2 linked regions of the Lichenibacterium dinghuense genome follow. The protein of the gene in region 2 interacts with the protein of the main gene of each other region in a pairwise test. Links are inferred from orthologs where the notes say so. Each region holds a gene or a part of one and is shown on either strand. Other genes may lie near its edges. The genes, in order: def and L7N97_RS05300.

Region 1 (14,203 bases), 3.3 Mb from region 2 along the record:
GGCTTGAAGCGGATCGCGACCTCGCTGGTGCGGGTCGACATGTACTTGCCCGTGCGCAGGTAGAAGGGCACGCCCGCCCAGCGCCAGTTGTCGATGTCGAGCTTCAGAGCGACGTAGGTTTCGGTCTTGGAATGCAGGTCGACGTGGGGCTCGGCGCGGTAGGCCTTGGTGGATTTGCCCAGCACCGTGCCGGCGTCGTACTGGCCGCGCACGGCTTGCTCGGGCTTCACGGTCTTCATGGACTTGAAGACGTCGACCTTGCGCGAGCGGACGTCGTCGGCGTCGAACGACACCGGCGGCTCCATGGCGGTCATGGCGACGAGCTGGAACACGTGGTTCGGCATCATGTCGCGCAGCGCGCCGGTCGCCTCGTAGAACCCGCCGCGGCCCTCGACGCCCACCGTCTCGGCCACGGTGATCTGCACGTGGTCGATGTGGTCGCGGTTCCACAGCGGCTCGAACAGGCCGTTGGCGAAGCGGAAGGTCATGATGTTCTGGACCGTCTCCTTCCCGAGGAAGTGGTCGATCCGGTATACCTGATCCTCGCGCAGCACCTTGAGCACGCGGGCGTTCAGCGCCTTGGCGGAGGCGAGGTCGTGGCCGAAGGGCTTCTCGATGACGACGCGGCGCCACGCCTCGTCGCCGTCGGTCTCGGTCAGCTTCGCGGCGCCGAGGCCGTCCACCACCGTTCCGAAGAAGCGGTCCGCCACGGCGAGGTAGAACAGGACGTTGCCGCCCGTGTGGTGGCTGTTCTCGACCTCGGCGAGCTTGCCCTTCACAGACTCGAAGGTCTTCGGGTCCTCGAAGTCGCCCTTGAGGTAGAACATGCGGGACTTCAGCCAGTCCCAGGCTTTCGCGTCGATCTGCGAGGGGTCGAACTCGCCGGTCCCGCCGACGAAGCTGCGCATCATCTCGTCGAGGCTGTCGCGCCAGCCGTCGTCGGAGCCGTCCGAATGGTCGACGCCGATGATCGCGAAATCGTCCGGTAGCAGGCCGGTGGTGGCGAGGTTGTAGAGCGCAGGGGTGACGAGGCGCTTGGTCAGGTCGCCGCCGCCGCCGAAGATCACCATGGCGCAGGCGCCGGCCTTCGGCGTCGAGCTGTCGGGGGCGGCCGAGGCCGCGACGGTCTGCTCGCCCATCGTCGCGCCTCCTCAGACGGGCTTCGGGCCGGTGGCGGCGCCCTCCGGCGCCGGCGCGTCGCGGTGCTCGACGTGGCCGCCGAAGCCGAACCGCATGGCGGACAGCGTGCGCTCGCCGAAGGTGTGGGCCTCGCGCGAGCGGAAGCGGGCGTAAAGCGCCGCCGACAGCACGTTGACCGGCACCGCCTCCTCGATGGCCGCCTCGATGGTCCAGCGTCCCTCGCCGGAATCGTCGACGACGCCGGAGAAGTGCTCGAGGTTCGGGCTCGCCGTCAGGGCCGAGGCCGTGAGGTCGAGCAGCCAGGACGAGATCACGCTGCCGCGCCGCCACACCTCGGCGATGTCGGTGAGGTTGAGGTCGAAGCGCTCGCTCTCGGTCAGCTCGGGCGAGTTCTTCATCTTGAGGACGTCGAAGCCCTCGGCATAGGCCTGCATCAGGCCGTATTCGATGCCGTTGTGGACCATCTTGACGAAGTGGCCGGCGCCGGTCGGGCCGGCGTGGATGTAGCCGCGCTCGGCGCGGGTGTCGGAGATCTTCTCGCGGCCGGGCGTGCGGGGGATGTCGCCCATGCCGGGCGCCAGCGCGTCGAGGATCGGGTCGAGCGTGTCGACCGCCTCCTTGGCGCCGCCGATCATCATGCAGTAGCCGCGCTCCAAGCCCCACACGCCGCCCGACGTGCCGACGTCGACGTAGTGGATGCCCTTCTTGCGCAGGTCCTGGCCGCGGTGGATGTCGTCCTTGTAGAAGGAGTTGCCACCGTCGATGATGATGTCGCCCTCCGACAGGAGGTCGCCGAGCTTGTAGACCGCGTCGTGGGTGATCGTGCCCGCGGGCAGCATCACCCAGACGATCCGCGGCGTCTCGGTGAACTTCGACACCATGTCCTCGAGGCTCTCGGCCCCGACCGCGCCGTCGTCGACGAGGTCGTGCACGGCGCGCGCGTTGCGGTCGAAGGCGATGCAGTGGTGCCCGTGGCGCTGGAGCCGCCGCACGATGTTGCCGCCCATGCGGCCGAGACCGATCACGCCGATTTGCATCGCTGAAGCCCTCTGAAGTGCGGGGGACGCCGGCTCGGCCGCGTCGTTGTGTTCTGTTCCGAAAGGCGCGCGGCCTTCCGCGGAGGTCCGGGGCGGGGCCCCGGACCGGCACAGTCTCGGCTCAGGCCGCCTTGCTGAACTCGCCGCGGCGCTTCTTCACGCCGCCGATGAGGTTGTCGAAGGCTTCCTCGAACTTCTTGATGCCGTCGAGGACGAGTTCGTGCGTGATCTCGTCGAGCGAGATGCCGAGCTTCTCCAGCGCGGCCAGCGACGCTTCGGCGCCCGCGAGGTCGCTCTCGACCGAATCCTTGATGGCCGTGCCGTGGTCGCCGAAGGCCTTCATGGTCGCGGGCGGCATGGTGTTGACCGTGCCGAGGCCGATGATGTTGTCGACGTAGTAGGTGTCGGGCAGCGACTTCGACTTGGTGCCGGTCGAGGCCCACAGCAGCCTCTGCGGGTGTGCGCCCTTGGCGGCCAGCTTCTCCCAGCGGGGGCCGGAGAAGATCTCCTTGCCGCGCTGGTAGGCGCGCTTGGCGTTGGCGATGGCGATCTTGCCCTTCGCCTTCTCCACCAGCGCCGGGTCGGCGTCCTCGAGGGCGTCGATCTTGGCGTCGGCCGCCGAGTCGATGCGGCTCAGGAAGAAGCTCGCGACGGAGGCCACGCGGGACACGTCCCCGCCCTTGGCGGCCAGCTCCTCGAGGCCCGCGATATAGGCGTTGGCCACGTCCTCGTAGGCCTTCACGGCGAACAGCAGCGTGACGTTGACGTTGATGCCTTCGGCGATCGTGGCCTGGATGGCGGGCGTGCCCGCGTCCGTGCCGGGGATCTTGATCATGAGGTTGGGGCGGTCCACCGCCTTCCACAGCCGCTTGGCGTCCTTCTTGGTCGCTTCGGTGTCGTTGGCGATGTTGGGCGCCACCTCCAGGCTGACGAAGCCGTCGCCGCCGTCCGCCTTCTCGTAGACGGGGCGGAACACGTCGGCGGCGGCCTGGATGTCCGCGATCGCGATGGTCTCGTAGACCGTCATGTCGTCGGCGTCGCCCTTGCCGAGCATCTCCTTCAGCACGTCGTCGTAGTCGTGCGTCAAGCCGATCGCCTTCTCGAAGATCGAGGGGTTCGAGGTCAGGCCCTTCAGGCCGTGGTTGTCGATGAGGTTTTTGAGCTCGCCGGAGGACATGAGCGTCCGGTGGAGGTCGTCGAGCCAGGGGGACTGACCGCAGGCTTCGAGCTGTTGCAACGGGTTCATGGCGGGTCTCCTGCCCGGGAACGGGGTCGGGCGCCGGCCTCGCCGGCCGGCGCCCGGTTGATCACTCGGCCGCGGCCTTCATGCCAGCCGCGCGCTGCTTCTCGATCTGCCCCTTGGCGGCCTCGACCATCTTCTCGGGCGTGAAGCCGAACTTGGTGAGGAGCGACTTCAATGGCGCCGAGGCGCCGAAGGTGTGCATGCCGATGATCGCGCCGTTGCGGCCCACGTATTTCTCCCAGCCCATCGTGGCGGCCTGCTCGACCGCGACGCGGGCCGCGACGTGGGGCGGCAGCACCTCGTCCTTGTAGGCCTCGTCCTGCAGCTCGAACTGCTCCCAGCAGGGCATGGACACGACGCGGGCGCCGATGCCCTCCTTGGCCAGGGCCTCGTAGGTTTCCACGCAGAGGTAGAGCTCCGAGCCCGTGCCCATCAGGATCACCTCGACGTCCTTGCCGTCCTTCGGGTCGGCCAGCACGTAGGCGCCGCGCTGAACGCCGGCGGCGGGCTTGTAGACGTTGCGGTCGAGCGTCGGCATGGGCTGGCGCGACAGGATCAGCGCCGACGGGTTCTTCTTGAGGCCGATGGCGAACTTCCACGCCTCGGCGGCCTCGTTGGCGTCGCCGGGCCGCACCACGAAGAGGCCCGGGATGGCGCGCAGGCTGGGGATCTGCTCCACGGGCTGGTGCGTCGGCCCGTCCTCGCCGACGCCGATCGAATCGTGGGTGAACACCCAGATCGAGTTCAGCTCCTGCAGCGACGACAGGCGGATCGCCGGGCGCAGGTAGTCGGAGAAGATCAGGAAGGTCGCGCCGTAGGGGCGCAGGCCCGACAGCGCCATGCCGTTGCAGATGGCGCCCATGGCGTGCTCGCGCACGCCGAAGTGGACGTTGCGCCCGCCGCGGCTGTCGGGCCGGAAGGTGCCGGCCTCCTTGGCGGTCTGGTTGGTCTTGGTGGACTCGTCGAGGTCGGCCGAGCCGCCGACGAGCCAGGGATAGTGCGGCGCCAGCGCGTTCTCGGCCTTGGAGGCGGACTCGCGCGTGGCGATGCCCTTGGCGTCGGCCGGGAAGGTCGGGATCGCGTCGTAGGCGGCCTGCGGCACCTCCTTGGCGATGAGGGCGTCGATCTGCTTGCCCTCGTCCGGGTACTTGGCCTTGTAGGCCGTGAACAGCTCGGCCCACTTGTTATGGGCCTCGCCGCCGCGCTTGCCGAGCGTGTCCGAGAAGCGCTCGTAGACGCCGTCCGGCACCAGGAAGGACGAGTCCTCGGGCCAGCCGTAGAACTTCTTGGTGAGCTTGACCTCGTCGGCGCCGAGGGGCGAGCCGTGGGACTTGTTGGAGTCCTGCTTGTTGGGCGAGCCGTAGCCGATGTGGCTCTCGACGATGATGAGCGTGGGCCGCGACTTCTCCTCCAGGAAGCCCTGGTAGGCGGCCTGAACTTGTTTGAGGTCGTTGGCGTCGCGAACGTGCAGCACGTTCCAGCCGTAGGCGAGGAAGCGCGCGCCGACGTCCTCCGAGAAGGCCCAGCCGGCGGGGCCGTCCAGCGTCACGTTGTTCGAATCGTAGATCCAGCAGAGGTTGTCGAGCTTCCAATGCGCCGCCAGCGAGGCCGCCTCGGAGCCGATGCCCTCCATCATCTCGCCGTCCGACGTGATGGCGTAGACGTTGTAGTCGAAGAGCTTGAACTCGGGCCTGTTGTAGTGGGCGGCGAGCCACTTCTCCGAGAGCGCCATGCCGACCGTCATGGCGATGCCCTGGCCGAGCGGGCCGGTGGTGGCCTCGACGCCGGTGGTCATGCCGTATTCCGGGTGGCCGGGCGTGTAGGAGCCGGCCTGCCGGAAGCTCTTCACGTCGTCCATCGAGACGGCGAGGCGGTTGAGCTTCTTGCCGTCGTGGTCGACGGCTTCGACCTTGCTGAGGTGCAGCATGGAATAGAGCAGCATCGACGCGTGGCCGGCCGACAGCACGAAGCGGTCGCGGTTGGGCCAGAGCGGGTTCTTGGGGTCGTAGTTGAGGCGCTCGGTCCACAGGTCATAGGTCGGGGCCGCCATGCCCATCGGCGCCCCCGGATGCCCGGAATTGGCCTTCTGGATCGCGTCGATCGAAAGCGTGCGGATCGTGTTGATGCACAGTTGATCGATGTCGCTCATGGTTTCCCCTCTCGCCCGCTCGTCGGTCACGTTCGGACCCGCAGCCGTGCTAGCTCAAGCTCGGCCGTAGGTCCACGCGCGGCGGCACGGCGTCGTTCATGCAACGTCAGAACCTTTCCCTGCCGTTTTGGTTCAACGCGCCGCGCGCCAGGGCCGGACCGCGCTTGCGCCGGCGGGTCGGCCCCGCGAGGATGCGCGCGGTTTCGGCGAATCGGGGGGACGGCGCTGCCATGCTGGCGAGGCGGTTTGCGATGGCGGTCGGCCTGCTGCTGGGGATCGTGTTCTCGCAGGCGCCGGAGTTCGTGCAGCAGTACCGGCAGCGGCTCGGCGGCGCGGTCGACGAGCTCAAGCGCACCATCGCGCAGTTTGACGCCGAGGCGGGCGCGCAGTCGCTCACCCGCGAGGCCGGCATCGCGCGGCTCAGATCCAACGCCGACCCTCTGGTGCAGGCGCGCGGCACCGACCTCGATGGCGACGTCGCGCGCGAGCGGCGGCTCGAAGCGCAGGACCGCGCCTTCGACGACGCCGGGCCGGTCGGGCGCTACTGGGTCTTCGCCGAGCGCTTCGATCCCGAGATCGCCGGCCGGGCCTACGCGATCTTCCAGCCCGCCGTGCCGGTCACCGCCGGGGGGCTCGTCGCGGCGGCCGTGGGCTTCGTGGCGGGCTACGGCGGGACGCGCCTCCTCGCGTCGCCGTTCCGCCGGCGGCGGATCGCCGTGCCGGCCTGACCGTCAGGCGTCCTCCTCGACGGAGGCCTGCACCACCGACACGGCGCCGCCGTTGAGCTGCGCCGCGGCGAGGTGGCCGACCGCCACGGCGCAGAGGCACAGCACCACCGAGACTCCGACGTTGACCAGCGCGCGGCCCACCGCGCCGGCGCGCAGGAGGTCGAAGGTCTGCAGGCTGAACGACGAGAAGGTGGTGAAGCCGCCGCACAGCCCCACCAGCACGAAGAGGCGCAGGTTCTCCGGCACGGGATAGCGCCCGTGCGCCAGCGTCAGCGTGCCGAAGAAGCCGATCACGAAGGAGCCCGCGATGTTGATGATCACCGTGCCCCAGGGCAGGCTCCCGCTGATCGGCGCCATGGCGAGGGCCAGCGCGTAGCGGCCGAAGGTGCCGATGGCGCCGCCGAGCGCCACGACGAGGCAGGTGGTGAGGTTCATGGGCGCGTCTCCGGGTCGTGCTCGCCTTCCCACGGCCCCGCCGGCCGCGCAATCGTCCGACGGGCGCGGCGGGCCCGCGAATTGACCGGCGGTGCCTGCGTGCCTATGTCGGGGGGCTCCCCCGCCCGCCGAGTCCGCCATGGCAATCCGCCAGATCCTCACGCTGCCCGACAACCTCCTGCGCCAGAAGTCCGAGCGCGTGCTGAAGGTCGACGGGCCGGTCCGGGCGGCGCTCGACGACATGATCGAGACCATGTACGACGCGCCCGGCATCGGCCTCGCCGGCGTGCAGGTCGGCATCATGCAGCGGCTCGTGGTGATCGACGTCGCCCGCAAGGACGAGCCGCCCCAGCCCCTGTTCCTGGTCAACCCCGAGATCGTCCGGTCCTCGCCCGAGCTCGCGGTCTACGAGGAGGGCTGCCTGTCGATCCCGGACTATTACGAGGACGTCGAGCGGCCCGAACGGGTGCGCGTGCGCTTCCTCGACCGCCACGGCGCCGAATGCGAGATGGAGGCCGACGGCCTGCTCGCGACCGCGATCCAGCACGAGATCGACCACCTCGACGGCGTGCTCTTCATCGACCACATCTCGCGCCTGAAGCGCGAGCGGGTGACCAAGCGCTTCGCCAAGGCGGCGCGCTTCGCGGAGGGCGACGCGCGCGAGCCGCGCCCGGCGCCCCGCGCCGCCATGGGGGCGCGCAAGCCCGCGCCGCCGGCCGAGCCGCCCGCCGAACCCGTGGCCTGACGGGTCCCATGCGCGTCGTCTTCATGGGCACGCCGGCCTTCGCGGTGCCGGTGCTGAGCGAACTGGTGGGGCAGGGGCACGAGATCGCCGCCGTCTACACCCGCGCGCCGGCCCGCTCGGGCCGCGGCATGGCGGAGACGCCCTCGCCGGTCCACGCGCTGGCGTCTCGGCTCGGCGCGCCCGTGCACCATCCGGCGAGCCTGAAGGGCGCGGAGGCCGCGGCGGCGTTCCGGGCCCACGAGGCCGACCTCGCCGTGGTGGTGGCCTACGGTCTGATCCTGCCGCAGGCGGTGCTCGACGCGCCGCGCCTCGGCTGCGTCAACCTCCACGGCTCGATCCTGCCGCGCTGGCGGGGGGCCGCGCCGATCCAGCGCGCCGTGATGGCGGGCGACGCCGAGAGCGGCGTCGCGGTGATGCGGATGGAGGCCGGGCTCGACACCGGCCCGGTCGGCATGGAGGAGCGCGTCCGCATCACGCCCGACATGACGGCCGGCGACCTGCACGACCGCCTGGCGGTGATCGGCGCCGACCTGATGGGACGCGCCGTCGGCGCGATGGAGCGCGGCACGCTGCAGTTCCGCCCGCAGCCGGAAGAGGGCGTCACCTACGCGGCCAAGATCGACAAGGCCGAGGCCCGCATCGACTGGACGCGGCCGGCCCGCGAGGTGCTCAGCCACGTCATGGGCCTGTCGCCCTTTCCCGGCGCCTTCTTCGAGGCCGACCTCGGCCACGGGCCGGAGCGCGTCAAGGTGCTGCGCGCGAGGCTCGCGGACGCGTCCGGCGCGCCCGGCGCGACGGTCGACGACGCGCTGACGGTCGCCTGCGGGGAGGGCGCGGTGGCGCTGACCAGCCTGCAGCGCGCCGGCAAGGCGCCGCTCCCCGCGGTGGACCTGCTGCGCGGCCGGCCCGTGCCGGCCGGCACGCGGCTGGGTTGATGTTCCGCTACAAGCTGACGATCGAATACGACGGCGCGGGCTTCGTCGGCTGGCAGCGGCAGGCGAACGGCCCGTCGATCCAGGGGGCGCTGGAGACGGCCGCGGCGCCGCTCGGCTGCCCGCCGGGCGGGATGCACGGCGCCGGCCGCACCGATTCCGGCGTCCACGCCACCGGGCAGGTGGCGCACCTCGACCTCGCCAAGGACTACCGCACCGACAGCGTGCGCGACGCCGTCAACGCGAACCTCAAGCCGCACCGCATCGCGATCCGCGCCGCCGAGCGCGTGGCCGGAGACTTCGACGCGCGCCACTCTGCGGTGCGGCGCCGCTACCTGTACCGCATCGTCAACCGCCGCGCCCCGCTGGCGCTCGACGCCGGCCAGCGCTGGCTCGTGAAGCCCGCGCTCGACGCCGAAGCCATGCACGCGGCCGCGCAGGGCCTACTCGGCATGCACGACTTCACCACCTTCCGCGACAGCGAGTGCCAGGCCGCGAGCCCCGTGCGCACCCTCGACGGCTTCACGGTGGAGCGCGACGGCGAGGCGATCGAGATCCGCGTCTGGGCGCGCTCCTTCCTGCACCGGCAGGTGCGCTCCATGGTGGGCTCGGTCGCGATGGTGGGACTCGGCCGCTGGAGCGCCGCCGACCTGCGCTCCGCCCTCGACGCCCGCGACCGACGCCGCTGCGGCCAGGTGGCGCCGGCCGATGGGCTCTACCTCACCCACGTCGATTATCCCTGACGAAGAGTGCGACCGCGACGGGCGCTCCGGCGTTGCGCTTCCCGTCGCCGCTTTCGCGCGGCCAACCTTCGGAAGGGCGCCGCCGTGGCCGACACGCTGTCACAGGACATCGAACTCAACGACGGCCGCGCCATGCCGCGGCTCGGCCTCGGCGTGTGGCAGACGCCCGCCGGCGAGGCGGCGCGCATCATGCGGGAGGCGATCGCGGCGGGCTACAGCGCCGTCGACACCGCCTCGGCCTACAACAACGAGGAGGGAGTCGGCGAGGGACTCGCGGGCAGCGACGTCTTCCTCACCACCAAGCTGTGGAACGCCGACCAGGGCTTCGACTCCACGCTGCGCGCCTTCGAGGCCAGCGCCGGGCGGCTCAAGCGCGCGTCGGTCGACCTTTACCTGATCCACTGGCCCGCGCCGAAGAAGGCGCTCTTCGTCGACACGTGGCGCGCCCTGGTGCGGCTGCGCCAGGAGGGCCGCGCGACGTCGATCGGCGTGTCCAACTTCAACGCCGACCACCTAGAGCGTATCATCGGCGAGACGGGCGTGACGCCGGCCGTGAACCAGATCGAGCTCCACCCGCAGTTCCAGCAGCGCGCTCTGCGCGAGGTGCACGACCGGCTCGGCATCCGCACCGAATCCTGGAGCCCGCTCGGCCGCGGCAAGTTCCTCGGCGAGCCCGCGCTCGCGGCCATCGCGCGGAAGCACCGCAAGACGGCGGCGCAGGTCGTGATCCGCTGGCACCTCGACGAGGGGCTGATCGTGATCCCGAAGACCGTGAGCCCCGAGCGGCTGCGCGAGAACATCGACGTGTGGGACTTCGCGCTCGACGCCGACGACCGCGCCCGCATCGCGGCGCTCGACTCCGCCGACGGCCGCACCGGCCCCGACCCGCTGACGGCGACGTTCTGAGGCGCGCGGCGGGACGAATGTGCGGGCGCGCGGGATGACGGACGGCGGGCAGGGCGGCGACGCGGCGGCGGGACCTGCGGGCCGTGACGCCCCCGCGCCCGGCACGGTTCCGCCGGCCCCGGTCGTCACCCAGGCGCGGCGCCCCGACGACGCCGTGCCGCGGCAGCTCCGCGGCTTCCTCGCCCTCGACGACTTCGAGCCCGCGGCGCGGCGGCGCCTGCCGCGGCAGATCTACGGCTATTACGCGGGCGCGGCCGAGACCAACCAGTCGCGCGACCAGAACCGCGACGCCTTCCGCCGGATCGCCTTCGTGCCGGACACGCTGCGGGACGTGTCGCGCCGCTCGACCGCGGCGACGCTGTTCGGCGAGCGCCACCGCTTCCCCTTCGGCATCGCCCCCATGGGTCTCTCCGGCCTGTCCTGCTTCGAGGGCGACCTCGTGCTGGCGCGCGCCGCGCGGGCCGAGGGCGTGCCCATGGCGGTGAGCGCCACCTCGATCATGCCGCTGGAGCGCGTGGCGGCGGAGGGCGGCGCGCGCTGGTTCCAGGCCTACCTGCCGGGCGAGCCCGCGCGCATCCTCGCCATGGTGGACCGCGTGGAGCGCGCCGGCTTCGACACGCTGGTGCTGACCGTCGACGTGCCGGTGCCGGGCAACCGCGAGAACAACGTCCGCACCGGCTTCTCCATCCCACTGCGGCCGAGCCTGAAGCTCCTCGCCGACGGCGCCGCGCATCCGCGCTGGTCGCTCGGCACCTTCGCGCGGACCCTGCGGGCCGGCATGCCCCACATGGAGAACATGGACGCGCGCCGCGGCCCGCCGATCCTGTCGCGCGACCTCGTGCGCGCGGTCGGCAAGCGCGACGGCCTGTCGTGGGACCACGTGGAGCTGATCCGCCGCCGCTGGCGCGGCCGCTTCATCCTCAAGGGCGTGCTCGCGCCCGGCGACGCGCGCGAGGCTGAGGCGCGCGGCGTCGATGCCGTGTGGGTGTCGAACCACGGCGGCCGCCAGCTCGACGGCGCGCTGGCGCCGCTCCACGCCCTGCCCGCCGTGAAGGCCGCGGCGGGATCCATGGCGGTGCTGTTCGACTCAGGGGTACGGCGCGGCAGCGACGTTCTGAAAGCGCTGGCGCTCGGCGCCGACTTCGTCTTCCTCGGCCGGCCGTTCCTGTTCGCCGCCGCGGCGGCGGGGGAGGGCGGCGTGCGCCACGCCATGGGGCTGCTCGGCGCCGAGGTCGACCGGAACATGGCCATGCTGGGGGTGAACGCGGTCGGCGAGGTCGCGCGGCGGCACGTCTGCGACGCCCATCCGCCGCCCGGGCCGGGGTGACACCCGCACGGGGAGCGTGAGACAAGCTTGCGCGCCCGCGCCGACAGGCCCGCCCGGAGTCTTCCCCATGCCGCTCGACCACACCGCCCGCGGCGTCTTCCCCATCGCGCCGACGCCGTTCCACGCCGACGGGCGCGTCGACCTCGCCTCCGTCGACCGTATGACGGACTTCTACGTCGCGACCGGCGCCACGGGCCTGACCGTGCTCGGCGTCATGGGCGAGGCGCCCAAGCTCGACGGCGCCGAGGCGCTCGACCTCGCGACGCGCTTCATCCGCCGCGCGCCCGCGCTGCCGGTGGTGGTGGGCGTGTCGGCGCCGGGCTTCGCCGCCATGCGGGCGCTGGCCCGCGCCGCCATGGACGCCGGGGCCGCGGGCGTCATGATCGCGCCGCCCAACACGCTGCGCACCGACGACCAGGTCGTCACCTACTATGCCCAGGCGAGCGAGGCGGTCGGCGCCGATGTGCCGGTGGTGCTGCAGGACTATCCGCTCACCTTCAGCGTGGTGATGGCGCCGGGCGTGATCCGCCGCATCGTGGAGGCCAACCCGTCAGTGGTGATGCTCAAGCACGAGGACTGGCCGGGCCTGGAGAAGATCTCCGCGCTGCGGGCCTGGGAGGGGGCGGGCGAGATGCGGCCGATCTCGATCCTGTGCGGCAACGGCGGCCTGTTCCTCGACTTCGAATGCGAGCGCGGCGCCGACGGCGCCATGACGGGCTACGCCTTCCCGGACATGCTGATCGACGTGGTGCGCCTGTCCGCCGCGGGGGAGCGCGACGCCGCCCACGACCTCTTCGACGCGCACCTGCCGCTGCTGCGCTACGAGCAGCAGCCGAACGTGGGGCTCGCGGTGCGCAAATACGTGATGGCGCGGCGCGGCATCATCGCGTCGGACGCGCAGCGCAAGCCCGCGAGCCCGATGAGCGCCGCCGCGAGGGCCGAGGTCGAGTACCTGCTCGGCCGCCTCGCGCGGCGGGACCCCCGCGCGGCCGGGCGGATCGGTTGAGGGCGGAAGCCATGATCGAGCGCTACAGCGACCACGCCGCCAACGAGCGGACCTACCTCGCCTGGGTGCGCACCGCCATCGCGGTGGCGGCCTTCGGCTTCCTGGTGGAGAAGTTCGACCTGTTCCTCAAGGCCACCAGCCGCACGCTCGGCGGGCAGGGGCCGTCGGCGGTGGGCGAGGGCGTGGCCGACATCGTCGGCCTCCTCGTCATCGCCCTGGCCGGGTTGATGATGGTGCTGGCGACGGTGCGGTTCCGGCGCACCGCCGCCGCGATCGACAGCCCGGACAAGCGGCCCGCGACCGGGGTGCGGATGGACGTCGGGCTCGTGGCGCTGCTGATGCTCTTCGGCGCGGCGCTCTTCGCCTACATGGCCTATTCGGTGGTGGATCACGTGGGTTGAGGGCGCGGGGCGTCAGGCGGCCCGCGCGCCCTCCCGCCCCTGCATCCGCCACACTAACCAGCACAGCAGCGCCACCGGCAGGCCGATCACCGCCGTGCCGACGAAGAACCATGTGAAGCCGAGGCGCTCGATGACGAGGCCCGACGTGCCGGCGATGAAGCTGCCGGGCAGGGCGCAGAGCGAGGACAGCAGCGCGAACTGGCTGGCCGCGAAGGCCGGCGCGCTGAGCGAGGACATGAAGGTGATGAGCACGATGGACGCGAAGGCGTAGGCGAACTCGTCGAGGCTCACCGAGCCCGCGAAAAGCCAGAACTCGCCCCCGCCGTGGTCGCCGTGCGCCGCGAGATAGGCGAGGCTGAGGTGGGAGGCCGAGGCGAAGACCGTGCCGAACAGCAGCGTCGGCATCAGGCCGATGCGCTTCACCACGTAGGTGGCCGTGAAGGTGCCGGCGAGGCCGACCGGGAAGCCGAACAGCTTGGTCGCGGTGGCGATGTCGGCGTCGCCGTAGTGCAGCGCCTTGAACAGCGGGAACGCCATGGCGTTGGAGATGTAGCCCGGCGCCCGGAAGCCCGCGACGAGCAGCAGCGTCGGCACCGCCAGCGGCCCGAGCCGGCCCAGCAGCTCGCGGAACGGCTCGACCACGGCACGGCGGAGGTCGAGCGGCGCCGGGTCCGCCTGCCGGTCCCGCTCCGGCTCGGGCGCCAGCAGGGCCGCGGCGAGGGCCGGCGCCATGGCGAGCGCCATGCAAAGGTAGGAGGCGCGCCAGCCGAACGCCGCCGCGAGGTAGAGCGCGCCCGCGCCGGACACGAGCCCGCCGACGCGCCAGCCGGTCTCGGCCCAGGACGACATCAGCGCCTGCCGCTCCTGCGGCGCGACGGTGATGCGCCAGCCGTCGATCACCGCATCCTGGGTCGCGCCCGCGAAGCCGAGCGCCATCGACAGGGCCACGGTCCAGGCGAGGCGGTGGCCGGGGTCGCCGGAAGCGATGCCGCAGAGCGCCAGCGCCACCCCGAGCTGCGCCAGCACGATCCAGCCGCGCCGTCGCCCGAGCAGCCGGCCGAGGAGCGGGGGAGCGTAGCGGTCGAGCAGCGGCGCCCACAGGAACTTCAGCTTGTAGGCGAAGGTCATCTCGCTGAGGAAGCCGATCGTGCTGATCGGCACGCCGGCCTCGCTGAGCCAGGCCGACTGCGTGGCGAAGACCAGCGACAGCGGGAGGCCCGAGCCGAAGCCGAGCCCCACCATGGCGGCGAGGCGCCGGTCGGCGAACAGCGCCCGCACGGGCGAGGCCGCGCCGGGCTCGGGGATCGCGACCTCGGTCATGCTGTTCCCCGCGGGCTCGGCGAGCGACGGACCCTTTGTCGGGCCGGCGCGCGCGGTCGGTCAAGCGCCGGCCCGCGTTTGACTCGGGGCC
Region 2 (14,397 bases):
AGGCGCGGCTGAAGACGCTGAACGCGACCGACTTCGGCGACCTCCTGCTCGAATGCCTGCGCCTGTTCCGCGAGAACCCGGACGTGCTGGAGCGCTACCAGTCGTGGTTCCGCTACATGCTGGTCGACGAGTACCAGGACACCAACGTGGTCCAGTACTTGTGGCTGCGCATGCTGGCGCAGGGGCGCCACAACCTGTGCTGCGTCGGCGACGACGACCAGTCGATCTACGGCTGGCGCGGCGCCGAGGTCGACAACATCCTGCGCTTCGAGCACGACTTCCCCGGCGCCGCCGTGGTGAAGCTGGAAAACAACTACCGCTCGACCGGCCACATCCTCGGCGCCGCCTCGGGGCTGATCGCCCGCAACGAGGACCGGCTCGGCAAGACCCTCTACACCGAGGGCGAGGCCGGCGCGAAGCCCGTCGTCTCCGGCGTGTGGGATTCGGAGGAGGAGGCGCGGCAGGTCGGCGAGGAGATCGAGCAGCTCCACCGGCAGAAGCACTCGCTCGATGGGATCGCGGTCCTCGTGCGTGCCTCGTTCCAGATGCGCGAGTTCGAGGAGCGCTTCATCACCTTGGGGCTCCCGTATCGCGTGATCGGCGGCCCGCGCTTCTACGAGCGGCTGGAGATCCGCGACGCGCTGGCCTACCTGCGCTGCGTCGCCCAGCCCGACGACGACCTCGCCTTCGAGCGCATCGTCAACACGCCGAAGCGCGGCCTCGGCGACTCGACGGTCGGCGTGCTGCGCGCCTTCGGCCGCGACCGCGACCTGCCGCTGATGGCCTCGGCCGCCATGATGGTCGAGACCGACGAGCTGAAGCCCAAGCAGCGCCAGACCCTGCGGGCGCTGGTGTCGGACTTCGCGCGCTGGCGGGCCGCCCTGGGCTCGGTGCCGCATTCCGAGCTCGCCGAGCGCATCCTGGAGGAGTCGGGCTACACCGACTTCTGGCAGAAGGACCGCTCCGCCGAGGCCGCGGGGCGCCTCGAAAACCTCAAGGAGCTCGTGCGCTCCATGGAGGAGTTCCCCGACCTCGTGTCCTTCCTGGAGCATATCTCGCTCGTGATGGACGCGGAGAACGCCGGGACGGAGGAGCGCGTCTCCATCATGACGCTGCACGGCGCCAAGGGGCTGGAGTTCGACACGGTGTTCCTGCCGGGCTGGGAGGAGGGGTTGTTCCCGCACCAGCGCTCGCTCGACGACAACGGCCGCGCGGGCCTCGAAGAGGAGCGGCGCCTCGCCTACGTGGGGATCACCCGCGCCAAGCGCCGCGCCTTCATCTACTTCGCCACCAACCGCCGCATCCACGGCCTGTGGCAGACCACGATCCCGTCGCGCTTCCTCGACGAACTGCCCGAGGCTCACGTCGAGGTCGCCGAGGCGGCGCGCGAGAAGCGGTCGGGCTACGGGCCGTCGCGCTTCGACACCGTGCAGGCCTTCGGCGCCTCCACCTACGCGACGCCGGGGTGGCAGCGGGCGCAGCGCCAGGGCGCCGGCGCGACCTCGGGCACGGCGCGCCTGCCGGGGGTGATCGAGGGCGAACTGATCGCGAAGTCGACCCAGACGGCGCATTTCACCGTCGGCGCGCGCGTGATGCACCAGAAGTTCGGGCCAGGCGCGGTGGCGGCGGTCGACGGCAACAAGCTCACGGTGGACTTCGACCGCGCCGGGCGAAAGATGGTGCTGGAGAGTTTCGTGCAGGCGGCGTGAGCCGACGTCAGCTCCGGCCGCCGCCGAGCATCAGGGCGAGCAGGTCGGATCGCTCATCGTCGGGCGCGGCAGCGAACGAGGTGCTGGCCTGTTCGGCGCGACCGATGGCCGCAAGGGCATCCTCGTGTTGAAGCCTCACCGCTGGATCGTAGTCCGCGGCATGCCGTGAAGCTTGAAGTAGAACGAAAGCGCCGGCGAACCTGCGGAGGCCGGGGTCGAACGAGGTGCGCCTGAGTTGCCTCTGCAGCGTCGGAGCAAGACTGCTCCGGGCTGCATCCTCGCAGACACGCTTCATGCGGCCGTGGTCGAAGGATCGGTACAGGATGGCATGACCCGCCTGAGCGCGCTTGTGCGCGCCGAAGAACCGATCAGCCCCAGCCTCAAGCACAGTATGAAACAGGGCGTAGTAGGCTGTCGAGATCGAGCGACGGACCATTGCATCGTTCGGCGGTCCGACCTGCGACGAGGCGAGCAGCCTAGCGACGTCGAGCAACTCACTCGGCCGCGGCACTGCGCGCGAACGTCCAAGTTCCATCAGATTTGATTCGCACGAATGGAAAGTGCTCGTCCTCTCTCGCGTCGAGATCGTCGATTATGGCAGTGGTGATCTCTGCCTGAAGAGCAGAAGCGCGGCGCCAATCGGCTTCCGTGTGAAATGTGATCGTGAAGTGGTATGCTCCCTTGCCCTCGAAATCCGGACCCGCTTCGGCGTCCAGACGCTCGAATGCGTCGCCGATCACGCGCCGGATGGCCGTGATCCCGAGGGCTCTCAACTCGTCGCGCTTGAGGTATGCCATGGGCGGGAGCGTCGCGCGCTTCCCGCCCGGCGTCAACGCCGCCTCAGGCCGCGCGCAGGCCGACCAGCGCGGGGCGCGGGCGCCACAGCGCCACGAGCGCGCCGAAGGCGAGGCCCGTCAGCGTCGTCGACAGCGGCAGGCCGAGGCCGAGGCCGCCGTGGCTCGCGAGCCAGTCGCCCACGTTGGTGCCGGCCGTGCGGACCGACACCACCGCCAGCCAGTAGGCGGCCTTGACGCGGAAGCCCGCCTTCAGGCCGAGGCCCAGCAGGGCGGCGAGGACGAGGAGGTTGACGGCCGCGGCCGAGCCGGCGTCGAGCCCGAGATCGTCGGCGCAATGGTCGCCGAGCGCGGTGCCGAGCACGCCGGCGGTCAGCATCGTGGCCCAGTAGCGCGCGTCCGTGTCCGGCACGCCGTCGCGCGCGTCGAGGCGCGCGAGGCTGCCCCGCTCGGAGAACACCAGGGCGAGGAGGATCAGCGCCAACACCGCGATCACGCCGAGCGGCGCGAGGTGCAGGTCGTGGTCGAGCAGGTCGGCCACGTTGGTGGCGGCGGTCCGCATCGTCACGATGGCGAACCAGTAGAAGGCCTCGGTCGCAACCGTCGCGCGGGACTCGGCGAACAGGATGGCGCCGAAGATCACCGCCAGGGGGATCAGCCCGATCGCGTGGCCGAGGTGGAGATCGTGGGCGGCGAAGTCGCCCGTGTTGGCGCCGAAGGCGCTGGCCAGCACCAGGGCCGCCCAGTAGCGGGCCCCGAGCGCGGGGACGTTGACGGATCTCATGGTCGGTTCCCTCGACGGATGCACGGTCTCGGGCCCGATCTGTGACGCGGCTGTGCGAGAGTTTGATGACGGGGCCTTGGCTCCGCCATACCCGTCGCCGGACATGCCGACGCCGGTCCGGCGGATCACGCCGCACGAGCGGCGGCGCGCATCCGCGCTGGCCGAGGGTCAGGAGGTCTGACCCTCGGCATCAGCGGAAACTCAACCGAGCAGGCCGACGATCGCCTTCACGTCGCGCATCGTGGCCTCCGCGATGGCGTTCGCCCGCTCGGCGCCGCTCCTGAGCACGCCGTCGATGTAGCCGGGGTCGGCCTGCAGCCGCCGCATCTCGGCCGCGATGGGCGACAGGCGCTCCACCGCGAGGTCGCTGAGCGCCGCCTTGAAGGTCGAGAACTGGCTGCCGCCGTGATCGCGCAGAACCTCGGCCTTCGTGCGCCCGGCGAGGCCGGCGAAGATGGCGACGAGGTTGTCGGCCTCGGGGCGCCCCGCCAGACCCTCCACCTCGGAGGGCAGGGCGTCCGGGTCGGTCTTGGCGCGGCGCACCTTGCCGGCGATCGTGTCGGCGTCGTCGGTGAGGTTGATGCGGGAATTGTCGCTCGCGTCCGACTTCGACATCTTCTTCGCGCCGTCGCGCAGGCTCATCACCCGCGTCGCCGGCCCCTGGATCAGCGGCTCGGGCAGCTTGAAGTAGCTGTCCGCCCCGGTCTTCTCCGCGATGCGGGCCGCGAAGTCGTTGTTGAACTTGGTCGCGATGTCGCGCGTGAGTTCGAGGTGCTGCTTCTGGTCGTCGCCCACCGGCACCGCGTCGGCGCGGTAGAGCAGGATGTCGGCCGCCATCAGCACCGGATAGGCGTAGAGGCCCACGGAGGCGTTCTCGCGGTCCTTGCCGGCCTTCTCCTTGAACTGCGTCATGCGGTTCAGCCAGCCGAGGCGGGCCACGCAGTTGAAGATCCAGGCGAGTTCGGCGTGGCCGGGCACGCGGCTCTGGTTGAAGATGGCGTGGCGCACCGGGTCGATGCCGGCCGCGATGAAGGCCGCCGTCACCTCGCGGGTCGTGGCTTCGAGGGCGGCGGGGTCCTGCGGCACCGTGATGGCGTGGAGGTCCACCACGCAGTAGAGGCAGTCGTGGTCCGCCTGCAGGTCGACGAAGCGCGTGATGGCGCCGAGGTAGTTGCCGAGGTGGAGGTTTCCGGTCGGCTGGACGCCGGACAGGATGCGGGGGCGTGCGGAAGGGGAGGCCATGGTGGGCTCGGCATCTCGTCGGGTGGAGGGACGGGAGGCCGTGATTAGAGCAGATCGCGGGCCGGTGGAACCGCCGGATCACGCGGACCTGCCGGGGGCATCATGGCTTGGTGGACAGCCGCGCCAGGCGCTTCTGCATGTCCTCCATGTCGCGTTTGATCGTTTCGAGGTCGTCCGCCTTGGGGGGCGGGGGCTCCGGTTCTGGCGCCGCGGCCGACGCGAAGGCGCCGGTGAAGGGGTTGAACATCGTCAGGGCCTGCGAGAACATCTTCATGTTTTTGCGGGTCTGGTCTTCGAGCTGGTCGAACATCTGGTTGCGGATGGCGCTGCCCGGCAGCAACTTCGCGCCGAACGAGTTTTCGATCTGTTCGCGGAAGTTGTGCTGGTCGTTGGCGAGCTTGTCGAGCGTGAATTCGAGGTAGCTCGGCACCAGCATCTGCATGCTGTCGCCGTAGAAGCGGATGAGCTGGCGCAGGAAGGACGTGGGCAGCAGGCTCTGGCCGCTCTTGCCTTCCTGGTCGAAGATGATCTGGCCCAGCACGGAGCGGGTGATGTCGTCGCCCGTCTTGGCGTCGTAGACCACGAAGTCCTCGCCGCGCTTCACCATGGCGGCGAGATCCTCCAGCGTCACGTAGGTGGAGGTCTCGGTGTTGTAGAGTCGACGGTTTGCATATTTTTTGACCGTCACGGGTTTCTTGCCGTCCGCCGTCATCTCACCGACCCGCTCTGCCCGCCACCGACGTCCATGCCGGACAAGATAGGTGGGATGTCCCGGCGGGGGAATATGAATTTGACGGTTGCCGGACCGCCCGGTCTTTTCCACATAGGATGAGCACGCGGTCGAGGCCGGAAGGGCTGCCCGAACCGTGAGCGGAGCCGTGAGGTTTCTGCTCCGAAAAGAGGCAAATACCGCGCGACGCCGCGCCCCCGACGAGCGGGGACCGCGGACCCATTTCGCAGAAAATCCAGGGAGAACCCATGTCCACCGACATCGTCATCGTGTCCGCCGCCCGCACGCCGGTCGGGTCCTTCGCGGGCGCCTTCGCCAACACGCCCGCCCACGAGCTCGGCGCCGTTGCGGTGAAGGCCGCCATGGAGCGCGCCAACGTCGATCCGTCGGACGTCGACGAGGTGATCCTCGGCCAGGTGCTGCAGGCCGGCCAGGGCCAGAACCCCGCCCGCATCGCCGCCATGGCGGCCGGCGTGCCCAAGGAGAAGACGGCCTGGGGCCTCAACCAGCTCTGCGGCTCGGGCCTGCGCGCGGTCGCGCTCGGCCTCCAGCAGATTGCCAACGGCGACGCCAAGATCATCGTGGCGGGCGGCCAGGAGTCGATGAGCCTCGCCCCACACGCCGCCTACCTGCGCTCCGGCCAGAAGATGGGCGACATGAAGTTCGTCGACACCATGCTCAAGGACGGCCTGATGGACGCCTTCCAGGGCTACCACATGGGCACCACGGCCGAGAACGTCGCCGGCAAGTGGCAGCTCACCCGCGAGGAGCAGGACCAGTTCGCCACCGCGTCGCAGAACAAGGCCGAGGCCGCCCAGAAGGAGGGGCGCTTCAAGGACGAGATCGTCCCCGTGACGGTGAAGACCCGCAAGGGCGACGTCGTGGTCGACCAGGACGAGTATCCCCGCCACGGCTCGACCGTCGAGGCGATGGCCAAACTCAAGCCCGCCTTCTCCAAGGAGGGCTCGGTCACGGCCGGCAACGCGTCCGGCATCAACGACGGCGCCGCCGCCGTGGTGCTGATGACCGCCGAGGAAGCCGAGAAGCGCGGGCTGAAGCCGCTCGCCAAGGTCGTGTCCTGGGCCACCACGGGCGTCGACCCGGCCGTGATGGGCACGGGCCCGATCCCCGCCTCGCGCAAGGCGCTGGAGAAGGCCGGCTGGACCGTCAAGGACCTCGACCTCGTGGAGGCCAACGAGGCCTTCGCGGCACAGGCGCTGGCGGTCAACAAGGACATGGGCTGGGACCCGTCGATCGTGAACGTGAACGGCGGCGCGATCGCCATCGGCCACCCGATCGGCGCCTCTGGCGCGCGCTGCCTCACCACCCTGCTGCACGAGATGAAGCGCCGCGACGCGAAGAAGGGCCTCGCCACGCTGTGCATCGGCGGCGGCATGGGCATCGCCATGTGCGTTGAGCGCCCGAACTGATCCGACGCGCTTCCCTGGGTCATGGATGGAGGGCGGGGCTTCGGCTCCGCCCTTTCGCATAGTGCCTGCCGCTTCGCCGGTGTCGGCGAGCGGCAGTCGGCTCACTGCTCGTATTCGTTCTTGTGGTAGTCCTGCGCCGCCCTCGCCTGCTTGGCCGACTGCCAGCTGTTGTAGCTGCCGTCCGTGGGCGACGGGTACAGGGTCCAGTAGACTTCGTCGAACACGGCCTTCGCCTCTTCGGCCGTGTGGGCGCGGCCGGAGGCCGCGATGAGGCCGCCCGCGAGAGCGCCGGCGGCCGCCTGGCGCGACGCGTGGACCAGTTCGCTGAAATCGGATGCGGTGCCTTCTGCCAGGGCCATGCGACTCTCCCTCATCGGTCCGGGCGTTGATTCGTCCCCGAACGACCAAAAATAGGCTGATGCTGCCTGCGATCAAGGCATTTTGGCGCATTTTGGCGCACGAAGGGCAGCGACGCTCGGCTGCGAGGCCCGCCGGGAACTCCCGGCCGTGCCCCCTGTTGTCACCCGCAAACGATGAGGGAGCAGCCGCATGGCATCCGCCGGCAAGTCCAAGGGCACGAACCAGGAAGACAAGGTCCACGATCCGGACAAGCACAACACCGCCTCGAAGGGCATGGCCGAGTTGCCGCGCGGCGCCGGCGGCTCGGGCGACCCGGAAGCCCCGGACGACGCCGACTACGTCCGCCCGGCCGGCACGGGCGACGTCGAGCGCGGCCGCTCCCACGAGGAGCACAAGCGGTTCGGCGACCGCAGCAGCACCTGACCGCCGATCCACCCCTCCAGGAGATCACGAGATGAGCAAGCACATCGACGGGCAGCGCAAGGGCGACGAGGTCGCCATCGGCGAGATCACCGTCCAGGACGATCTGAAGCGCAACCCGGGCATCGGCCAGTCGAAGGGCCTCGAAGGCGCGTCCGACGACGAGGTGGACGCCATCGCGGCGGACAGCACGGCCGAGGGCGACGTCGCCAACGAGGTGGACGCCCGCACCGGCGGCATCGACCCGAAGCACATGGGCCGCACCAACAAGTGATGCAGACACCCCTCCCCACATCGTGGGGAGGGGGAGCGTCGCCTCAGGCCGCCTTGCGCCCCTTGGCCTCGATCAGGCCGCGGTTGACCAGCACCTCGGCGATCTGCACGGCGTTGAGGGCCGCGCCCTTGCGCAGGTTGTCGCTGACGCACCAGAACGACAGGCCGTTCTCCACCGTCGCATCCTCGCGCACGCGGCTGATGTAGGTGGCGTCCTCGCCGGCCGCCTCGTGAGGCGTGATGTAGCCGCCGGGCTCGTGGCGGTCGATCAGCAGGCAGCCCGGCGCCTCGCGCAGGATTTCCTTCGCCTCCTCGGGCGTGATCGGCTCCTCGAACTCGACGTTCACGGCTTCCGAGTGGCTGATGAAGACGGGCACGCGCACGCAGGTGGCGGTGAGCTTGATCTTGGGGTCGAGGATCTTCTTGGTCTCGACCACCATCTTCCACTCCTCCTTCGTGTAGCCGTCCTCCATGAAGACGTCGATCTGGGGGATGAGGTTGAAGGCGATGCGCTTCGGGAACTTCTTGTTCTCCAGGGCATCCGACACGAAGACGGCGCGCGTCTGGGTGAAGAGCTCGTCCATGCCCTCCTTGCCGGCGCCCGACACGGACTGGTAGGTCGCCACCACCACGCGCTTGATGCGGGCGCGGTCGTGCAGCGGCTTCAGCGCCACGACGAGCTGCGCCGTCGAGCAGTTCGGGTTGGCGATGATGTTGAGCTTGCGGAAGCCTTCGATCGCGTCGGCGTTCACCTCCGGCACGATCAGCGGCACGTCGGCGTGCATGCGCCAAGCCGAAGAATTGTCGATCACCACGCAGCCCTGCGCGCCGATGCGCTGCGACCATTCCTTGGAGATGTCGCCGCCGGCCGACATCAGGCAGATGTCCGTGTCCGACCAGTCGTGCTGGTCCAGCACCTTGCACTTCAGGACCTTGTCGCCGAACGAGATCTCGGTGCCGCGCGAGCGGTTGGAGGCCAGGGCCACGACTTCGCTGGCCGGAAAGCCGCGCTCGGCCAGGATGCCGAGCATCTCGCGGCCCACGTTGCCGGTGGCGCCGACGACGGCAACCTTGAACGCCATGTGTGAATCTCCTCGGGGGCAGGGGTCTGCGGAAGACGAGGGCGTTGCATAGCCGAGATCGCGGCGCGGTGGAATCACCCCATCGCGGGACGGGGCCCGCGCGCCGCGCCATGCCCGGGCGCCCTCAGCCCGCGAACAGGAAGGCCAGCGCCAGCAGCGCGTAGACGCCGACGAGCAGCAGCCCCTCGAACCACGTCGTTTCCCCGTCGGCCGCCACGGCATTCACCGCGAAGGCCGTGGCCGCGATGGCGAACAGGTCGAGCGGGTTCGCGAAGACCAGCGTCATCGGCCGCCCGAGCAGGAAGGACGCCACGACGAGCAACGGCGCCACCACCAGGGCGACCTGGATGGCGGAGCCGATGCAGATGTCCATCACGAGGCCCATGCGGTCGCGGTGGGCGAACAGCGCCGCGGCGAACAGGTCCGCCGAGGTGCCGACCAGCGCCAGCACCACCACGCCGAGGAACAGCGGCGACAGGTGGAGCTGCGTCGCCGTGGCCTCGAGCGCGCCCGAGACGAGTTCGGCCTCGAAGGCCAGAACGGCGGTGCCGCCGATCATGATGCCGAGCGGCTTCCACAGGCCGCCGGCCCCCTCGCCGCCCTCGGCAGCCTCGCCGCCCGCTCCTCCCCCCTGCCGCGAGAACACGTCGCGGTGGGTGATCAGCGTGTAGACGAGGTTGCCGGCGTAGAGCGTCAGCAGCACGACCGCCACGCCGAGGCTGAGGTGCTCGTCCGACAGGGCGACGTCGGCGCCCTTGGGGTTCGCCCGCACCACCATGTCGAAGACCGCGGGCAGCAGCAGCGCGATCAGCACCACGATGAGCAGGCTCGACAGGAGGCCGGCCCGCTCGCGCTTGAAGGTCTGGCGCTCGCGCGTCAGGCCCCCGACCAGGATGGCGAGGCCGAGGCCGAGCAGGCCCGTGCCGATGATCGAGCCCGTGATCTGGGCCCGCACCACGGCGGCCTGGCCGTCCGCCAGCACGAACACCGCGAGCACGAGTTCGGCCACCGAGCCGAAGCTGACGTTGAGCAGGCCGCCGACCGCCGGGCCGGCCGTCTCGGCGACGGTCTCGGTCGCCTCGCTGATGTGGTAGGCCAAGGCCATGACGCCGACCGAGGCGACGACGAAGACCCAGAGCGGCGACGCGCCCACGCCGTAGCGGAGCGCGGCCGACAGCGGCACGGCGGCGAGGGGGAGCAGGGCGAGCATGGCACGATCCGGGGATGCCATGCTCAATGCGCGAGCGGCTTGAGCGTTGCCGTGAGCCGCCGCTCAGAATCGCCGGCGCCCCGGCGCCGAGAAGCGTCAGGCCCGCGCCAGGCGCGCCATCCCGACGTCGCGGGTCGCGGCCTCGATGGCGGGCATCTTCTCCCGCCCGTCGAGGCTCTCGACCTTCTTCAGCTCCTCCTGGGCTTCGCCGAGCAGCCCCCTGGCCTCGTCGAGCTGGTCCTTCAGCTCGCCCGAGGAGCGCTTGAGGTTGTCGCGTCGCGCCACCGCGGCGCGGGCGAAGGTGGGATAGGCGTAGTGGTTCGGGTCCGAGATACCCGAACGCTGTTCCTCGGACGCGATCTCGCGGTCGAGATCGACCACCATGCGCGCGAAATCCGCGATCATGGACTCGATCTGCGCCACGCGACGGCGCCGCTCATCAACTTGAAAACGTTTGAGGCGGATGAGGTGATCCCGCGACTTCACCATGCAAAACTCCAAGACGCGAGGGCGGAAATCTTTTTTTCGACCCTTCAGGACCGTGCCGACGCCGCGAGACGGTGCACATTCACCCATGGAAGTTGCTCTTTTCTTACCCAAAACGGCTGGAAGTAAGGGTAATGCGCGGGCTGTGGCCCGCGCGCCGCATTCACCTTCCGTTTACCTTTTCGCGACAGATTGCGGGTTGGAGCCTCACCCGCCCGTCCGCGTTCACCGTTCATCAGGTGATCGCCTCGGCGGGGCCGGGCGAGAAGGCGGAGCGGGGCCGGGCTGGATGTTGACGCGGGCGTGGTGGCGCGGCCAGATCGGCGGCGCGTCCGAGGTGGTCGATTTCGAGGCGGCGGCGCGGCTTAACTAAAGCGGTTCCGTTAACCTTTCGCCGCTAATGATGAATGATGGCACGGGGCCGGCACTGGCCTTCGACCGCCAGGCCGAGCCGCGCGGGGCGCGCGTCGCAGGCCGGGCTGACGGGATACAAGGTGGGAACCTCACATGCGCGTTCTCCTGATCGAAGACGACAGCGCTACCGCGCAGAGCATCGAGCTGATGCTGAAGTCCGAGAACTTCAACGTCTACACGACCGACCTCGGCGAGGAAGGCATCGACCTCGGCAAGCTGTATGACTACGACATCATCCTGCTCGACCTGAACCTGCCCGACATGTCGGGCTACGAGGTGCTGCGCACGCTGCGGGTCGCCAAGGTGAAGACGCCGATCCTGATCCTGTCCGGCCTCGCCGGCATCGAGGACAAGGTGAAGGGCCTCGGCTTCGGCGCCGACGACTACCTCACCAAGCCGTTCCACAAGGACGAGCTCGTCGCCCGCATCCACGCCATCGTGCGCCGCTCGAAGGGCCACGCCCAGTCGGTGATCGCGACCGGCGACCTCATCGTCAACCTCGACCAGAAGACCGTCGAGGTCGGCGGCGCCCGCGTGCACCTGACCGGCAAGGAATACCAGATGCTGGAGCTGCTCTCGCTCCGGAAGGGCACGACCCTGACCAAGGAGATGTTCCTCAACCACCTCTACGGCGGCATGGACGAGCCCGAGCTGAAGATCATCGACGTGTTCATCTGCAAGCTGCGCAAGAAGCTCGCCAACGCGAGCCACGGCCGCAACTTCATCGAGACCGTGTGGGGCCGCGGCTACGTGCTGCGCGAGCCGACCGAGGCCGACAACCGCATCACCGCCTGAGCGGGACGGCGCGGACGACAAGGGCCCCGATCCGTGAGGATCGGGGCCCTTGTCGTTTCAGGGGAGGCTCGCGGTGGCGGTGGGGTTGACGGGGTTCCGCCGAACGCCAGCGAAGCTCGGCGCTGGCCGCTCCGCTCTCACTTCCGGCCGCGATGTGCGGAGACGGTAGCTTGCGGCACAGGGGAAGGACCGCCAGCCGAGGACCCGCGTGGATCTCTCGGCCCGGTTTGCACGAGAAAAAAGGGCGCGTCCGCCCCGTCATCCGGAGCGGCGCACGCCTCGTGCGGTCGTCACGCCAGGCCCACCGCCGCCATCTTGAGGCGAAGCACGTCCTTGTCGAAGGGCTTCATCATCGTGTCGTCGGCGCCGGCGTGGCGCGCCTTGGCGAGGTGGGCCGGGTCGTTCTCGGTGGTGCAGAACACCACCTTGGGGGCCGCCCCGCCGGGCATCTTGCGGAGCGCCTTCAGCACCGCGTAGCCGTCCATCTCCGGCATGTTCCAGTCGAGCAGGATGCCGTCCGGCATGGAGGCCGCGCAGGCGTCGAGCGCCGCCTGCCCGCTCTCGGCCTCGTCCGCGTCGATCGACAGACCTTCGAGGATCCGGCGCGCCACCTTGCGGATGACGCTGGAATCGTCGACCACCAACACCCGGGTCATGGCCGCGCTCCGTCGAGGGTCAGGCCGCGGCGACGCGCGACGCGGGCCCGAGATCCACGGCGGCGGCGGCGCGCATCTGGTCCGCGAGGTCGGCCGCAACGCTGGCCGCGTCCGGCAGGGCCGCGTCGGGCAGGGCCCCGCCGGCCTCCGGCATCGCGGCCTCGGCCACCACGGGATGCGCTTCCACGACGATGCCCTCGGGCTCGGCGCGCACGCTGGCCACCATGCCCACCTCGCGGGCCACGAGGCCGGTGAAGAAGGGCTGGATCGCGTGGGCGTCGACGGCGCCGTGCTCGGGGGCGCCGGCCAGCAGGGCTGCGACGCCGGCCGGCACGCGCGCGTAGCTGCCCTTGGCGACGATCCGCACCGCGGCCGCGTCGCCCTGGCCCTCGACCTCCACGGTCATGGTGCCGCCGCGCGGGATGGTCCCGGCGGCGATGAGGCACAGGTTGAGGATCAGCTTGACCTTGTTCTTCGGCATCAGGATGCGCGGCGCGCGCCAGTCGAGCTTGATCTTGTCGTCGCCGAACAGGCCGCGCGTCACCGTCTCGGCGTCGCCCGTGTCGATCGAGGCGCCGGCCGAGCCGGCGGCCCCGAAGGCGAGGCGGCAGAACTGCAGCTTGGCCGAGGCCATGGTGGCGCTCTTCTTGACGAGGTCGAGCGCGAAGGTCCGCATCTCGGGGTCCTTCTCCTCGTCGAGCACTTCGAGGCCGTTCACGATGGCGCCGACCGGGCTGATCACGTCGTGGCAGACGCGCGAGCACAGCAGGGCCGCGAGGTCGAGGGCTTCGAGCGCGATGGTGGTCATGGGGCATCCGTTGTGTGAGGCGGCGCGCGCCCGCGAAGGGGCCCGACCTGCGCCGACAGGGGTGGGGAGCCATCGGCGGACCGAACGCGGCTCAGGGTTTCCGGCTCAACCGACACCCCATAGCCTAGAGACTCTTCCGGAAAAGTTAACCAATCTTTGCCGGGTGCGACCACCGGGCGGCGCGCGATTCCCGGCCTGCGCGCGGTGCGCGGGAGCCCGCGATGGCGTAGGGCAGGGGACACGCCCTCTCGCCCCCGAGCCGCCATGCCGACCCTGCCGCCGCTGCCCGCCCCCGACGCCCCGCTCGACGACGCGGCCCGCGACCGCATCGCCGAGTGCTTCGCCGCGATCTGCGTCGAGGCCGGCGCGATCGTGATGGAGGTGTACCGCGCCGGCGGCGAAGCGCGCCTGAAGGCGGACCGGAGCCCCGTGACGGAGGCGGACGAGCGCGCCGAGGCCCTCATCCTCGCGCGCCTGGCCGAGCGGCTGCCGGGCTGGCCCGTGCTGGCCGAGGAGGCCGCCTCGGCCGGGCAGGGCCTCGACGCCTGCCAACGCTTCATCCTGGTCGACCCGCTCGACGGCACGCGCGAGTTCGTGAACCGCAACGGCGAGTTCACGGTCAACATCGGCCTCGTCGCGGACGGGGTGCCGGTGGCGGGGGCGGTCTACGCGCCGGTCCTGGAGCGGCTGTGGTCGGGCGGCGCCGCGGCCCGCCTGCGGCGCGTCGCGCCCGGCGCGTCCCTCGCCGAGGCCGCCGAGGATCGCGCGATCCGGACCCGCCCGGCGCCCGAGGCGGGCTGGACCGCGCTGGCCAGCCGCTCGCACGGCGACCCCGAGACGGAGGCGCTCCTGGCGCGCCTGCCGGTGGCCGAGCGCCGTTCGGCGGGCTCGTCCATGAAGTTCTGCGTCGTCGCGGAAGGCGGGGCCGACGTCTACCCGCGCTTCGGGCCCACCATGGAATGGGACACGGCCGCCGGCGAGGCCGTGCTGCGCGCGGCCGGCGGCACCGTGCTGCGGCCCGACGGCGCGCCGTTCCGCTACGGCAAGGCGGAGGCCGGCTACCGCAACGGCGCCTTCGTGGCCTGGGGGGACCCCGCCGCGTCGGGCCGGTCGGAGGGCTGAGCGCCGCGCTCGACCCGGTCCACCGCGGCGCGCTGGCGGCGCAGCGCCACGGCCTCGCGCTTCACCTCGCGCTCGACGACGT

What was found.
Region 1: the proteins of L7N97_RS05300 (region 2) and def interact in binary tests that used the Escherichia coli proteins (3 or more experiments, as listed by UniProt). The link is inferred for Lichenibacterium dinghuense from one-to-one orthologs.

Annotation. Positions count from the first base shown.
Region 1 is NZ_JAJLMN010000001.1:4,353,295-4,367,497, forward strand. Bases 5,920-8,674 are described here. They hold def (peptide deformylase), read left to right. Parts: upstream 5,920-6,871; coding sequence 6,872-7,477; downstream 7,478-8,674. Other genes in these bases: L7N97_RS20730 (DUF2937 family protein), read left to right, coding at 5,920-6,297; crcB (fluoride efflux transporter CrcB), read right to left, coding at 6,301-6,732; fmt (methionyl-tRNA formyltransferase), read left to right, coding at 7,486-8,412; truA (tRNA pseudouridine(38-40) synthase TruA), read left to right, coding at 8,412-8,674. In the rest of the region: zwf (glucose-6-phosphate dehydrogenase), read right to left, coding at 1-1,139; gnd (phosphogluconate dehydrogenase (NAD(+)-dependent, decarboxylating)), read right to left, coding at 1,152-2,177; tal (transaldolase), read right to left, coding at 2,299-3,423; tkt (transketolase), read right to left, coding at 3,485-5,569; more of L7N97_RS20730, read left to right, coding at 5,800-5,919; more of truA, read left to right, coding at 8,675-9,152; L7N97_RS20755 (aldo/keto reductase), read left to right, coding at 9,285-10,058; L7N97_RS20760 (alpha-hydroxy acid oxidase), read left to right, coding at 10,093-11,385; L7N97_RS20765 (dihydrodipicolinate synthase family protein), read left to right, coding at 11,453-12,391; L7N97_RS20770 (YidH family protein), read left to right, coding at 12,403-12,792; L7N97_RS20775 (AmpG family muropeptide MFS transporter), read right to left, coding at 12,805-14,112. UniProt on the Escherichia coli protein: Removes the formyl group from the N-terminal Met of newly synthesized proteins. Requires at least a dipeptide for an efficient rate of reaction. N-terminal L-methionine is a prerequisite for activity but the enzyme has broad specificity at other positions.
Region 2 is NZ_JAJLMN010000001.1:1,094,893-1,109,289, reverse strand. Bases 6,806-9,754 are described here. They hold L7N97_RS05300 (aspartate-semialdehyde dehydrogenase), read right to left. Parts: upstream 8,825-9,754; coding sequence 7,787-8,824; downstream 6,806-7,786. Other genes in these bases: cax (calcium/proton exchanger), read right to left, coding at 8,949-9,754; L7N97_RS05305 (hypothetical protein), read left to right, coding at 7,504-7,743; L7N97_RS05310 (hypothetical protein), read left to right, coding at 7,239-7,472; L7N97_RS05315 (hypothetical protein), read right to left, coding at 6,806-7,048. Outside these bases: L7N97_RS05350 (ATP-dependent helicase), read left to right, coding at 1-1,709; L7N97_RS05345 (hypothetical protein), read right to left, coding at 1,717-2,202; L7N97_RS05340 (hypothetical protein), read right to left, coding at 2,204-2,506; L7N97_RS05335 (COG4705 family protein), read right to left, coding at 2,550-3,287; trpS (tryptophan--tRNA ligase), read right to left, coding at 3,489-4,529; polyhydroxyalkanoate synthesis repressor PhaR, read right to left, coding at 4,630-5,241; L7N97_RS05320 (acetyl-CoA C-acetyltransferase), read left to right, coding at 5,508-6,689; more of L7N97_RS05315, read right to left, coding at 6,791-6,805; more of cax, read right to left, coding at 9,755-10,034; L7N97_RS05290 (flagellar export protein FliJ), read right to left, coding at 10,131-10,520; response regulator transcription factor CtrA, read left to right, coding at 11,028-11,729; L7N97_RS05280 (response regulator), read right to left, coding at 12,020-12,385; histidine phosphotransferase ChpT, read right to left, coding at 12,405-13,193; 3'(2'),5'-bisphosphate nucleotidase CysQ, read left to right, coding at 13,458-14,315; L7N97_RS05265 (YsnF/AvaK domain-containing protein), read right to left, coding at 14,252-14,397.